4 regions of the Rhizobium tropici CIAT 899 genome follow, and region 3 is predicted to be linked to each of the others. Evidence: predicted binding sites of a transcription regulator. Region 3 holds the regulator's gene; each other region holds the start of a gene.
The links. The regulator LexA, encoded in region 3, represses DNA repair genes until DNA is damaged. The targets are predictions, from matches to a motif close to TGTTCNNNNTGTGTTCNG.
Positions count from the first base shown of each region.

Region 1: the regulator LexA is predicted to act here: its motif matches at 1,565-1,582, upstream of RTCIAT899_RS04495 (nucleoside triphosphate pyrophosphohydrolase family protein).
Region 2: the regulator LexA is predicted to act here: its motif matches at 1,577-1,594, upstream of dnaE (DNA polymerase III subunit alpha).
Region 4: the regulator LexA is predicted to act here: its motif matches at 1,638-1,655, upstream of RTCIAT899_RS17865 (helicase-related protein).

Region 1 covers NC_020059.1:934,413-937,555, forward strand. Annotated here, with positions in the region: gene RTCIAT899_RS04490 (D-alanyl-D-alanine carboxypeptidase family protein) at 173-1,480, shown strand; gene RTCIAT899_RS04495 (nucleoside triphosphate pyrophosphohydrolase family protein) at 1,589-1,894, shown strand; gene tldD (metalloprotease TldD) at 1,913-3,143, opposite strand, start outside.
Region 2 covers NC_020059.1:1,437,040-1,440,182, reverse strand. Annotated here, with positions in the region: gene dnaE (DNA polymerase III subunit alpha) at 1-1,340, opposite strand, end outside; gene RTCIAT899_RS06960 (hypothetical protein) at 1,696-2,292, shown strand; gene RTCIAT899_RS06955 (DUF5680 domain-containing protein) at 2,369-2,836, shown strand; gene RTCIAT899_RS06950 (ABC transporter ATP-binding protein) at 2,842-3,143, opposite strand, start outside.
Region 3 covers NC_020059.1:1,730,823-1,733,965, reverse strand. Annotated here, with positions in the region: gene RTCIAT899_RS08490 (VOC family protein) at 1-535, opposite strand, end outside; gene lexA (transcriptional repressor LexA) at 954-1,676, shown strand; gene RTCIAT899_RS08480 (ComEC/Rec2 family competence protein) at 1,657-3,143, opposite strand, start outside.
Region 4 covers NC_020059.1:3,657,270-3,660,412, reverse strand. Annotated here, with positions in the region: gene RTCIAT899_RS17870 (YMGG-like glycine zipper-containing protein) at 181-435, opposite strand; gene RTCIAT899_RS31975 (DUF3309 family protein) at 481-636, opposite strand; gene RTCIAT899_RS17865 (helicase-related protein) at 1,897-3,143, shown strand, end outside.

The sequences.
Region 1 (3,143 bases), 800 kb from region 3:
ACTGAATCTTTGTCATAATTTCCAATGCGTTAATGCTTATTTTACCAGGAAAGGCAAAATTGGAGAACTATCGAGGCTGTTGCCTCAATATCGCACCGGTATCAGGCTTTTTGTCGCAAAATCATACAGGGATTGATGCGGTGTGTCGGCATTCTTTCGGTTGGGGACAATTATGAAACGACTTCTGATGGCTTTGTCTGCGGCCGTCTTGCTGTTGAGCGCTCCCGTGGCGAGCTTCGCTGGCAGCGCCTATTTCATCATGGATGCAAAGACCGGCAACGTGCTGGCATCCAGCAATGCGGATGACCTCAACCATCCGGCATCGCTGACCAAGATGATGACGCTGTACATGACCTTCGAGGCGATCCATCGCGGCAAGCTGAGCTGGAATACCAGGATCCCGGTTTCGCGTTTCGCCTCTGCCAAGCCGCCCACCAAGTTGGGTCTCAAGCCCGGTGGTACGGTGACCGTCCGCGAAGCCGTCGATGGCATGATCATCAAGTCTGCCAACGATGCCGCCACCGCCATGGCGGAAGCGCTTGGCGGCAGCGAAAGCGGCTTTGCGCGGATGATGACGCAGAAGGCGCGCGAACTCGGCATGCGCCGCACCACCTTCCTGAATGCCTCGGGCCTTCCGAACATGCAGCAGTGGACGACAGCGCGAGATATGTCGACGCTTGCCGTCGCGCTCATCAACAACTATCCCCAGGAATACCGGCTCTTCTCGCAGACGAGCTTTAACTACCGCGGCCATTACGTGCGCGGCCATAACAATCTGATGTATCGCTATGAAGGCATGGACGGTATCAAGACCGGCTATACCAATGCCTCCGGCTTCAACCTCGTCAGCGCCGTGCGCCAGGGCAATCGCCGCGTGATCGGCGTCGTCATGGGCGGCGCTACCGCGCGTGGCCGCGATGCGATGATGGCGTCGCTGCTGGACCGCTATGTGCCCAAGGCAGCCCCCGCCGCGACATCGCGCCTGATGGCGAGCGTCGGCGGTGGCAAGATGGCCAAGCAGGTCGAAGTGGCGTCTGCATCGGACGATGTTGCCGTGGATGTCGATACGCAGACCACCGCAGCCACCCCGCGCAAACGCGCGGAGGTCGTTCCGATGGCATTCGCTGCCGCCTCGAACGTCACCGTGCCCATGGATCGCCCGGCTGCGATGGACGAGATCCTGGTCGATAACAAGCAGACGGCAACCGCCAGCAAGCCGGTCGTATCCGGAAGCTGGCAGGTGCAGATCGCCGCGACGCCGACCGCCCAGGCTGCAAAGGATCTTCTCTCGGAAGCGAAGTCCAAGGCCGGCAATGCGCTCGCCAATGCCTCGCCCTATACCGAGGCCGTCGGCAAGGGTGCCAGCACGGTCTATCGCGCCCGCTTCACCGGCTTTGCAAGCCGTGACGATGCGAGTTCGGCTTGCTCCGCTTTGAAGCGGAAGGACTTCGATTGCATGCTGCTACCAAGCAAGGGCTGAGCATAATCTTGAATTGGATAAACGCGAGCCGGCGGAGCGATCTCCGCCGGCTCGACTTTTTGGCGGGAATCGTTCATTGATATCTAGAACATAAAGGGAACGATTTCGATGCTGAAAGAACTGATGGAGCAATTCGAAATGGCTTCGGCACGCTACGCCGCCGATAACGGCATGGAGCGTGACGACGATTGGTTCGTGCTGAAACTTCAGGAGGAGATGGGCGAGCTGATCCAGATCTGGAACAAGGTCACCGGCCGTGGACGGCGCAAGGGCATGAGCGATGCGGAACTGGCAACCGCACTTGCCGACGAAACGGCCGATGTGCTCGGCCACATTCTCTTATTCGCGCATCGCAACGGCCTGGACTTGACGGCTGCGGTGGAGCGCAAATGGCGTTTTCGTCCCGAGGCGTGATAAGCGCCTCAAGAACGATTAGGTCTTGGTGCCGCCCACCGTGATCTGGTCCATCCTCAGATGCGGCTGGCCGACGCCGACCGGAACCCATTGCCCTGCCTTGCCGCAATTGCCGATGCCGGTATCGAGCTTCATGTCGTTGCCGATCATCGAAACGCGCTTCATCGCATCCGGCCCATTGCCGATCAGCATTGCACCTTTGATCGGCGCGCCGACCTTGCCGTCCTCGATGAGATAGGCTTCGGTGCAGCCGAAGACGAATTTGCCTGAGGTGATATCCACCTGACCGCCGCCGAAGGAGACGGCATAGATGCCCTTCTTCACCGAGGCGATGATTTCTTCCGGCGTCTTGTCGCCGCCGAGCATATAGGTGTTGGTCATGCGCGGCATCGGCGTATGGGCATAGCCCTGGCGGCGGCCGTTGCCGGTCGCCTTCATGCCCATCAGCCGGGCATTCTGCCGGTCCTGCATGTAGCCGACCAGCTTGCCGTTCTCGATGAGGACATTATAGGCCGAAGGCGTGCCTTCGTCGTCGACCGTAATCGAGCCACGGCGGTTCTCGATCGTGCCGTCATCGACGACGGTGACGCCGGGAGCGGCCACCATCTGGCCAAGCAGGCCGGCGAAGGCCGATGTCTTCTTGCGGTTGAAGTCGCCTTCGAGCCCATGCCCGACGGCTTCGTGCAGCATGACGCCCGGCCAGCCGGAGCCGAGCACGACGTCCATCGTACCGGCAGGCGCCTCGCTCGCCTCCAGATTGACAAGCGCCTGACGCAAGGCCTCGTCGGCGCCGTGGTGCCAATTGTCTTCTGTGACGAAATCTCCGAAGCCGATCCGGCCGCCGGTGCCGAAGGAGCCGGATTCCTGCCGGTCGCCGTCACCCACGATCACGGAGATATTGACACGCGTCATCGGCCTCACATCGCGAACGCGATGACCGTCAGCGCGCAGAATGTCGACCACCTGCCAGCTTGCGGCGATGGATGCCGTCACCTGGCGGACCTTGGCGTCCTTGTCGCGCAGATAGCTGTCGATCCGCTGCAGGAGCTTTGCCTTCTCCTCGAAGCTCGGCGTGCCGATCGGGTTCTCGTCGCCATAGAGCACCTTGTTGGTGCGCTGGGGCGCGGCCGCGTAGGAGCCGGCATAGCCCGATGTCACCGCGCGCACCGCATCGGCGGCGCGCTTCAATGCAGCCTCGGAAAGATCACCCGCATGGGCATAGCCCACCGCTTCGCCGGCGACGGCGCGA
Region 2 (3,143 bases), 290 kb from region 3:
GCTTGCACGTAACGGATCACCTCTTCACGCCGGTCCTGACAGAAGTCGATATCGAAGTCCGGCATGGAGACGCGTTCCGGGTTGAGGAAGCGCTCGAACAGCAGCGAGAAGCGCAACGGATCGACGTCGGTGATGGTCAGGGCGTAGGCGACCAGCGAACCCGCACCGGAACCGCGGCCGGGGCCGACGGGGATATCGTGGCGCTTGGCCCATTTGATGAAGTCGGCAACGATCAGAAAGTAGCCGGGAAACTTCATGCGCTCGATGACGCTCAGTTCGAATTCCAGCCGATCGCGATAATCCTTCTCCTCGTAACCCGGTGCCATGCCAAGCGAGGTTATGCGCTGCTCGAGGCCCTCAACCGCCTGAGCGCGCAGCTCGGCCGCCTCGGCGCGTCCAGCCTCTTCAGGGTCGTCAGTCGCCCCGGTAAAGCGCGGCAGGATCGGCGAGCGGGTCTTCAACACGAAGGAGCAGCGACGAGCGATCTCGACCGTGTTCTCAAGCGCTTCCGGCAAGTTGGCGAAAAGCTTTGCCATGTCTGCGCGGCTCTTCAGATAGTGATCCGGCGTGAGGCGAAATCGCGTATCGTCCGAGACGATGGCATTGTGGGCCACTGCCATCAAGGCGTCATGCGCATCGTAATCGTCCCGCGTCGGGAAAAAGGCTTCGTTGGTGGCAACGAGCGGGATCTCGTGCTCGTAAGCCAGCTTGATCATCTTCTGCTCGTGACGACGATCATAGGTGCCGTGGCGCTGCAATTCGACATAGAGCCTGTCATCGAACAGCTGCTTCAGCCTCAACAACCGGGAGAGCGCCTGTGCGGCGTGCTCTTCTTTCAAAGCCATATCGACCGGGCCGGTGAGCGAACCGGTGAGCGCGATCAACCCTCCCGTACCGATCTCATCAAGCCATGAGGCTGTGATGTGAACGGCGTTGTTGCCCTCGCCGCCGAGATAGGCGCGGCTGACGAGATCGACGAGGCGCTCATATCCCCGCTCGGTCGCGGCAAGCAGCACGATGGATGGCATCTTCGCCAAAGCTTGCTGCGGCCCGCGCTTCTCGCTTTCGCCGCCATCCTCCATATCGATCGATACCTGACAGCCAATGATCGGCTGCAGCCCCTCATCCATCGCCTTCTGCGAGAATTCCAGGGCGACGAACAGATTGTTGGTATCGGTGATCGCAATAGCCGGCTGACTGTCCCCGGCAGCCTTGGCCAATATCTTCTTGAGCGGCAATGCGCCCTCTAGCAGAGAATAGGCGGAATGAACCCTGAGGTGCACAAATTCCGGCATTTCGCCAACCGGCGCTGCCACGCCGCTGCCACCTGCATCCGCCATTTCATACCCTTCCGCACGCCTGAATGAATCAGCGGCATTTTCGGCATTGCGGACCGTAAAGTCCAGAAGTTGCCCCCATCAAATATGGGAACAGCATGCGCAAACGGGGGATAAAACTTACATCGCCATCATGATGAGGGAAAAGCTGGCGACGAACATGACGATGGAAGTGAATGCTGCAACGTCTCGAATAATGTCGGTCATTTAGGCGCTCCTTACTCGTTATGTTTTCTTTTTGTTCCATTTTTGTTCGAGAGTCAATAGAAGCATCAATAAATTTCATCAAGCGACTTTTTAGCCTGCAATGGACGTCGGCGCGGCCGGGCGCTATGCAGAGGCAAACCGGGGGATCACGATGAAGTCACTTGGCTGCGCTCTCATTCTTCTTTTGACCGCAATCGCGGCTCGCGCCGAAGACACCATTGCTTCCGACCGCATAATCGATGCGGCGATCGGCGATTGGAATAAGGACGGCAAGCCGGACCTTGCGTTACTGGTGACGATGCCGCCGAATGATCAGGCCGACTATGAGATCGGGATCTATATCTATCTCCGCGACAAGGAGCACGAGCTACTCAAGCTTGCCGCCGCCGCCCCTGATAAGGTATGGGGCCGCGCTGAGCCTGGCGGCATCTACGGCCAGGAACCATCGATCGCCGCACTGCCGAACGGTTCAATCGCGGTCACCTCGCAGAACGATGCGATCGGGCGCGACCGATGGCATCAGACTTTGACGCTTGCCTATCGCAACGGCGCATTTTTGGTTGCCGGCTATAGCTACGATTTTCGTGACAACCTCGAACCCGGTAACAGCTATAGCTGCGATTATAACGTTCTGACCGGCAAGGTGACTAAGGACGACAAGATATTGAAGGCCGATGCCAAGACCGTCAGCATACAGGACTGGCAGGATGATATCGGCCAGAAGGCCTGCGAAAGCAGCCATCGCTAGCAAATGTTCTCCTTTTGTTCTTTACAAATCTCACATTGAATGGCATCTTGGCCGCTCACCAAAATTGGAGAGGGTCATGCCGGATCTTGCCGAGCTGAACGATTTTATTGTCGTCGCCAAAACCGAAACCTATGTCGGTGACGGCGAGAGGCTGCCATCCTGCCGTAGCGGCTCGCATGACATTGGCTATGCGAGCGGCCGCTGGCGCTATCTCGACAGCTATTTCGGCGGCACGGACTTCGCCGGACAAGAGCTCGTATGGCATGACGGCGAGCCGGTATGGGCCATGAACTATTTCGGCCATATCGTCGAACACGACCTGATCGACGGAACGCGCGCCGGCATGGTGATCAAGGCGGCCCTGCTGCGGCTCCATCTTGACGAAAGGCGCTTTCTCGGCGGCTTCGAGTTCGAGCATGCCTATGGGCTTTACATCGATGAAAACATCGGCGACTGCCACCATTTCAGCGGCTACGAAACTATCGTTGTTAGCGAACGCAGGGCTTACGAACTGGATTATCGCGGCGGCCTGATCATCCCGTAAAGGGATCAGACCTCCACAACCTTGCCTTCGCTCAATGTAACACGGCGATCCATGCGGGCAGCGAGTTCGTGATTGTGCGTGGCGATCAGCGCCGCAAGACCGGATTGGCGCACCAGCGCCTCCAGTGCATCGAAGACGTAATGCGCCGTTGCCGGGTCGAGATTGCCTGTCGGCTCATCCGCCAGCAGCACCAACGGCGCGTTGGCAACCGCACGGGCAATGGCGACACGCTGCTGCTCGCCACCGGACAATTCGGCGGGGCGATGATCACCGCGGTGGCCGATGCGCATGTAGTCGAGAAGCTGAG
Region 3 (3,143 bases):
TGCCGGTCACGCAGTTCTCGTGACGCTCAAGCACGCTGCGATCAGCCGGCAGCGGATTGATGCGCTGACAGCAGAAGGCGAGAAAATCCGGCGCACGCAGATCAGCGGCAAAGGCGAGACGAAAGCCGGCCGTGGTTTCCGTTCCGTCCGGCATCTTCATCGGACGGGAGAAGTCCAGCATTCGCCCGGCGGAAATCGCCGCCTCGTTGAAGCGCTCGTCATCCGCCATCGCATCATCCGTGCCAAACACCACGGCCGAAAAACCATCTTCCCCCACCCGGAAACGATAAGCCTGATCGCGCGCGACGAAAACATTGCCATCCACGATGCTCTTCTCGCACTGCTCCGGAGATGCCACGCCCAAAGGCTCCAGATAGGTTTTATCGGCAAGAAAGACGCAGGCGTTCTGCGTGCCAAAGGGATGCAGCGCATCCGAAGCCACCGTGAAACCGAGCTTGCCGAGGCGTTCGCGCGCCAGAGCGATATCGACGGTTGGCAGCACGAGATGATCCAGCGGATGCGGTGACGAAATCATGGTTCCTCCTGTTTGCCTGTGGCAGCAGATTTGCGCCCATCCCCCGCGCAATTCAAGATAGGAGCATGGAACACTCAACGCATAGGGGCAGGACCGAAAGCAATCTCGCAAACGTGATTGCTGATTCTCACCCCCAGCGCGCGTGAGCAATGACGTCCAATATGGATCCGCTTCCTGAATACGTCGACCGAGCAGTAAAACCTGATAACGGAAATGGCGACATTTCCTATATTTTTCAAATAGTTGTAGCCTATATAGCGTCTCAACATCCTAAGCCGATCCATTCGCAAGTCGTAATTATTTAACTGACACTACAAGGCTTTACCGAAATTTAAGCACTTGCGGAACACATATGGAACATATAGTGTCCGTTCTGGATTTGTTTCACGGCTTTTCTTGATTCTGGGGTACCAAGACGATGTTGACGCGCAAGCAGCAGGAACTGCTTCTCTTCATTCACGAACGCATGAAGGAATCCGGTGTTCCGCCGTCCTTCGACGAGATGAAGGATGCACTGGATTTGGCATCCAAATCCGGTATCCATCGTCTGATCACGGCGCTGGAGGAGCGCGGCTTTATCCGCCGGCTGCCGAACAGGGCCAGGGCCCTTGAAGTCATCAAGCTCCCGGATGCCTATAATCCCAGCCTTCAGCCGCGTCGCGGCTTTTCACCGAGCGTCATCGAAGGCAGCCTCGGCAAGCCGCAGCCCGTTGCCCCGCCCGCTCCGTCGAAGGTGGCAAATGACGATCATAATGGCTCGGCGTCCGTGCCGGTGATGGGTCGCATCGCAGCCGGCGTTCCGATCTCGGCCATCCAGAACAATACGCACGACATTACCGTTCCCGCGGACATGCTCGGCTCCGGCGAACATTATGCGCTTGAAGTTCGAGGGGATTCGATGATCGACGCCGGAATTTTCGACGGCGATACGGTCATTATCCGCAATTCGACCACGGCCAATCCCGGCGATATCGTCGTTGCACTCGTCGACGATGAAGAAGCTACCTTGAAGCGCTTCCGTCGCAAGGGTGCCTCCATCGCGCTGGAAGCCGCGAACCCAGCCTATGAAACCCGCATCTTCGGGCCGGATCGCGTCAAGGTTCAGGGCAAGCTCGTTGGCCTTATTCGTCGCTATCACTGACCGGTGAATTGTCTAGGACTGGTGGTGCCTTTGCAATTGGCGCGTCGAATTTGCCGGTGCGCCAATCATAGGTTCGATGCCTGGTCCATGGGCGCTGCGGGTTGTTGAATGCGGCTGATGTAATGGGCTTGTCTGAGGTAAGCACCATTTCGATGGAGCCGGTTTTGCGCAATGTCGCGCCGGTTATGAGCGTTGCTCCGGAACGGCAATGGTCCAGCCGCAGCCGGATTGGCGTCACAACAATGCTCCCGGTGTCGCAAGCCGCGGGCAGATAGGCTGCGTTCTCGATGGTGACCAGTATGGCGCCGTTTTCGAGCACGGCCACACACCATGCTCCCTTTTGACAAGCAAAGCTGCCTTGCATGGTGCGGTCTAAAGCTTCTTCCATTGCGGTGCGGACCGCCTTCTGCTCTTCGTTGCTTAATCGCTTATGCCGATCCGTCTTACTGATCTGCGGAAGCCGGCTATCGGTCGGAAGCATGGTCGGCGGTTGATGTTCGGCCGCGACGAGCGCTTTCTGCCATTGCTCGAAGATGAAGGCCTGCGGTCTCTCGCGATTGGTGGCGAGGATATCGTCCTGGCGCAAGGCAACCAGAATGCCATCTTCCGAGATCATCAGATCCGGCTTCGGCACACCAGAGCCGAACGCGGCCACCCCGACAGATGACAGCAGCAGCAACAGGCCCAGATGGCGAAGCCGGGTCCGCAACATGCTCATGATCAGGAATCCGGCGATGAAAGTCGGCATCAGCCAGCCGGGTTGGCGGCCGAAGGTGATATCGCCTCCCCATCCCGCCACCGTTTTCGCGATGACGATCACAAGCTCCAGTCCCTCACCGGTGACTTTCCAGAATGGTCCATCGATTCCGAAAGGCATCAGCAGCATCGCCATCATGCCGAAGGGCATGACGATGAAAGAGACGACGGGCATGGCCGCAAGGTTGGCAGCAAGTCCATATGTCGCCAACCGGTGAAAATGCTCGATCGAGAAAATGGCTGTCGACGCACCGCCGATGAACGAGGTCGACATCACGCCTCCAAAGAAGCGTGTGACGAACAGTAGCGGACTTAACAGACGGATGCGCGGCAGGATGTTTTCGCGATGCCGCCGTCGCTTCCAGAGCGAATAGCCTGATACCAGCGCCAGCGTAGCGGCATAAGACATCTGGAAACTGGGACCGAGTACCTGCGACGGTGACAAGACTAGGATGACGATGGCTGAGAGCGCCACATTGCGCAAGCTGATGGATGGCCTGTCGAAAAGCACGGCCACCAGCATGATCGCCATCATGATGAAGGCGCGTTCGGCGGAGACGCCGAATCCGGAAATCAGGTAATAGGCAGTTACCGTTAGAAGCGCGCCGAAGGCTGCGAACTTCTTCGTCGGCCAGGCCTGCACGACACCGGGAAACAGGCTGAAGAAATAGCGCAGACCGACATAGAAGATGCCAGCCGACAGCGCCATGT
Region 4 (3,143 bases), 1.9 Mb from region 3:
ACGAGTGCTGCAATGCTTGCGATGATTGCGGCCATGATGCCGTTCCTTTCTCAAAACACTGCCAACTCGCCGTGACTGACGGCGCGGAAAGAAGATTTTGTTGAGGGAACTGCCGCTCCCCGAATTTGTTCCAAGAGCGCATCCTGACCGGCCGCCGGTGGCGGCCGGTCAGGCAATGCCTTAGCGGCAGCGAGCCTCATAACGGTGACCATAGCGGTCGCGATAGATGCAGTAGCCGCGACGCTCTTCCGAACGTCCGATGAGGTTGCCGACTACGCCGCCAGCGACCGCGCCGACAGCGGCGCCGCCCCAGCTATGGGTGGCAACGCCACCGATCAGTGCGCCGGTACCGGCGCCGATCGCCGTACCTTTTTCCGTTGCCGTGCACGACGCCAATGCGCCGACGAGGGCGATCGCGAAGATAATCTTCTTCATGGTGTTAGCTCCCTGATGTTGCGAGGTTTGAACAATGTCTGCGGATCAGATGCGCCCCATTAATAACAGAATGAGGACAATGACGAGAACAAGCCCGAGACCACCCGACGGGCCATACCCCCATGACCGGCTGTAACCCCAGCTGGGAAGTGCGCCAACCAGCAGCAGAATCAGTATGACAAGCAATACCGTACCAAGCATGATATGTCTCCTCCATGTCCGTCCGGCTCGAATATCCCGCCATTATCGCTGTTCGATATGGCGCTAACCTTCCAGCTTTCCCACTCGAAACTGTTCCAGTGAATGGACGAATTCCTCAATTCTGTTCATAGAAACTTGCATGCGCGGCAATTGTTCCGGCTAAGAAATAAAAATGCACGCGCGCAGCAGTTGGGATGCTTAGCGACCCCTTAAATGGGATCGCATCGGGTGACGGTTACAAGCGCGGCGGCAAATTCGTTTGTATGGTTAAAATACCATTAAAATACAATGGGTTGTGGTGAACGAAACGAGAAAGGCCGGATGTCCGTGATTCGTCGGCGATTCGTTCTGCATTTGAACCTTGGTTAACGGCTGGCGTTTGCCGACATGCCGAATACAAGCATGCTGCCGCCGGCAAATATCGTCCAGGTGGTGTGTTCGCGGGCGGATTCGTTAATTCGCAGCGACCTCCGCAACAGCATTGCCATTGAAGCTGACCTCTATGTCGCGATGCTGCTCCGGCGAAATACAACATGTAGCCGTGAACAAATGCGATACCTGCTGCTATCCGCGATTCGTCACCGATTCGTTCCGGCTTTGATCGTTGTGTTAACGACTGCACCTTTTGCGTGCATTTGTCGATTCATTATAGCTGCGCTCGTCAAAAGACGAACCGCAATCGCAGATTCGGCTCGGATTCGCATCTCAACCATTCAGAGTCCGGTATGGCCTTGCCGGGAAAATGCTAGATATTGTGGAGAACAGAAACAGAATCGCTTGGAATCTGCGATTCGTCGCCGATTCGTTCCGGCTTTGGCCTGGATATTGGTGCCGTCCGCTAATTCATGCGAAACTTTATTATTTACAGATTGTTAACGATGGAGCGGCGCGAAATTTCGCTGGCTGAGGATTCTCCGCTTGACTCCTTTTTCCTGCGGAAAGCCTTGTAAACGAGATTCAGCATTTGGTGGGAATCTTTTCATTGAAATCCATATGTAGTCGTGAACAAATAAGGAACATGGCGGAGTCAGCGATTCGTCTCCGATTCGTTCTCAGGCTGTTCCGGAATCGCCGGGACTCGCATGGGATGCAGCGTAAATGTAGCTTATGGTTGAGGCGCTCAAATATGAAATCGAATGTTGCCGCATCTGTTTTTTCATTCGGGTCTTGCCTTTGTCACATATGGTCGTCATCTGTTCGTTTCCTCCAGGAGGAACTGGCTGATCGGAAGACGGCTGTTTCTCGCCTATGCACGGACCTATGACTCAGACTTCGCAGCCCATGATCCTGAGCGGACGCGGCGTGACCGCAGTGCTCGGACCGACCAATACCGGCAAGACCCATTATGCCATCGAGCGCATGGTGGCACACGGCAGCGGCGTGATCGGCCTGCCGCTGCGGCTGCTTGCCCGTGAGGTGTATACGCGCGTCGTCGAGAAGGTCGGCGCGCACAATGTCGCGCTGGTGACCGGCGAGGAAAAGATATCGCCGCCCAATGCTCGCTATTCGGTCTGCACGGTGGAGGCCATGCCGCGTGAGACGCGCGCCTCCTTCGTCGCGATCGACGAAGTGCAGCTTGCCGGCGATCTGGAGCGCGGACATATTTTTACCGACCGCCTTCTGCATCTGCGCGGCCGCGATGAAACCCTGCTGCTCGGCGCCGGCACGATGCGGCCGATCCTTGAACAACTTCTGCCTGGCATTACCGTCCTCGAACGGCCGAGGCTATCGCATCTTTTCTACGCCGGGCAGAAGAAGATCACGCGGCTGCCGCAGCGCACGGCCATTGTCGCCTTTTCCGCCGACGAGGTTTATGCGATCGCAGAACTCATTCGTCGCCAGCGCGGTGGCGCGGCGGTCGTTCTCGGGGCGCTCAGCCCGCGTACCCGCAATGCGCAGGTGGCTCTCTATCAGGCCGGCGATGTCGAATATCTGGTTGCGACCGATGCGATCGGCATGGGGCTTAACCTCGATGTGGATCATGTCGCCTTTGCGCAGGACCGCAAGTTCGACGGCTATCAGTTCCGCAATCTCAATCCGGGAGAGCTCGGTCAGATCGCAGGGCGCGCCGGCCGCCATCTCAAGGACGGCACCTTCGGGGTGACGGGACAGGTCGATCCTTTCGACGACGAACTCGTGCGCCGGATCGAGGGACACGAATTCGACATGGTCAAGGTGCTGCAATGGCGCACCAAAGAACTGGATTTCGCTTCGATCGCGGCGTTGCGTGCAAGTTTGGAAGACGCGCCTCGCGTGCAGGGCTTGACGCGCGCGCTGCCTGCGGTAGACCAGCAGGCATTGGAATATCTGTCACGCGATCTGGAGATAGTCGATCTTGCCAGCAACCCGGCTCGGGTTGAGAAATTGTGGGAGGCCTGTGCGCTTCCCGACTATCGGCGCATCACGCCTGCCCAGCATGCTGATCTCATCGCCACCCTCTTTTCTGATCTCGTGCGCTATGGCACGGTGAAAGAGGATTTCCTGGCCGAACAGGTGCATCGCGCCGA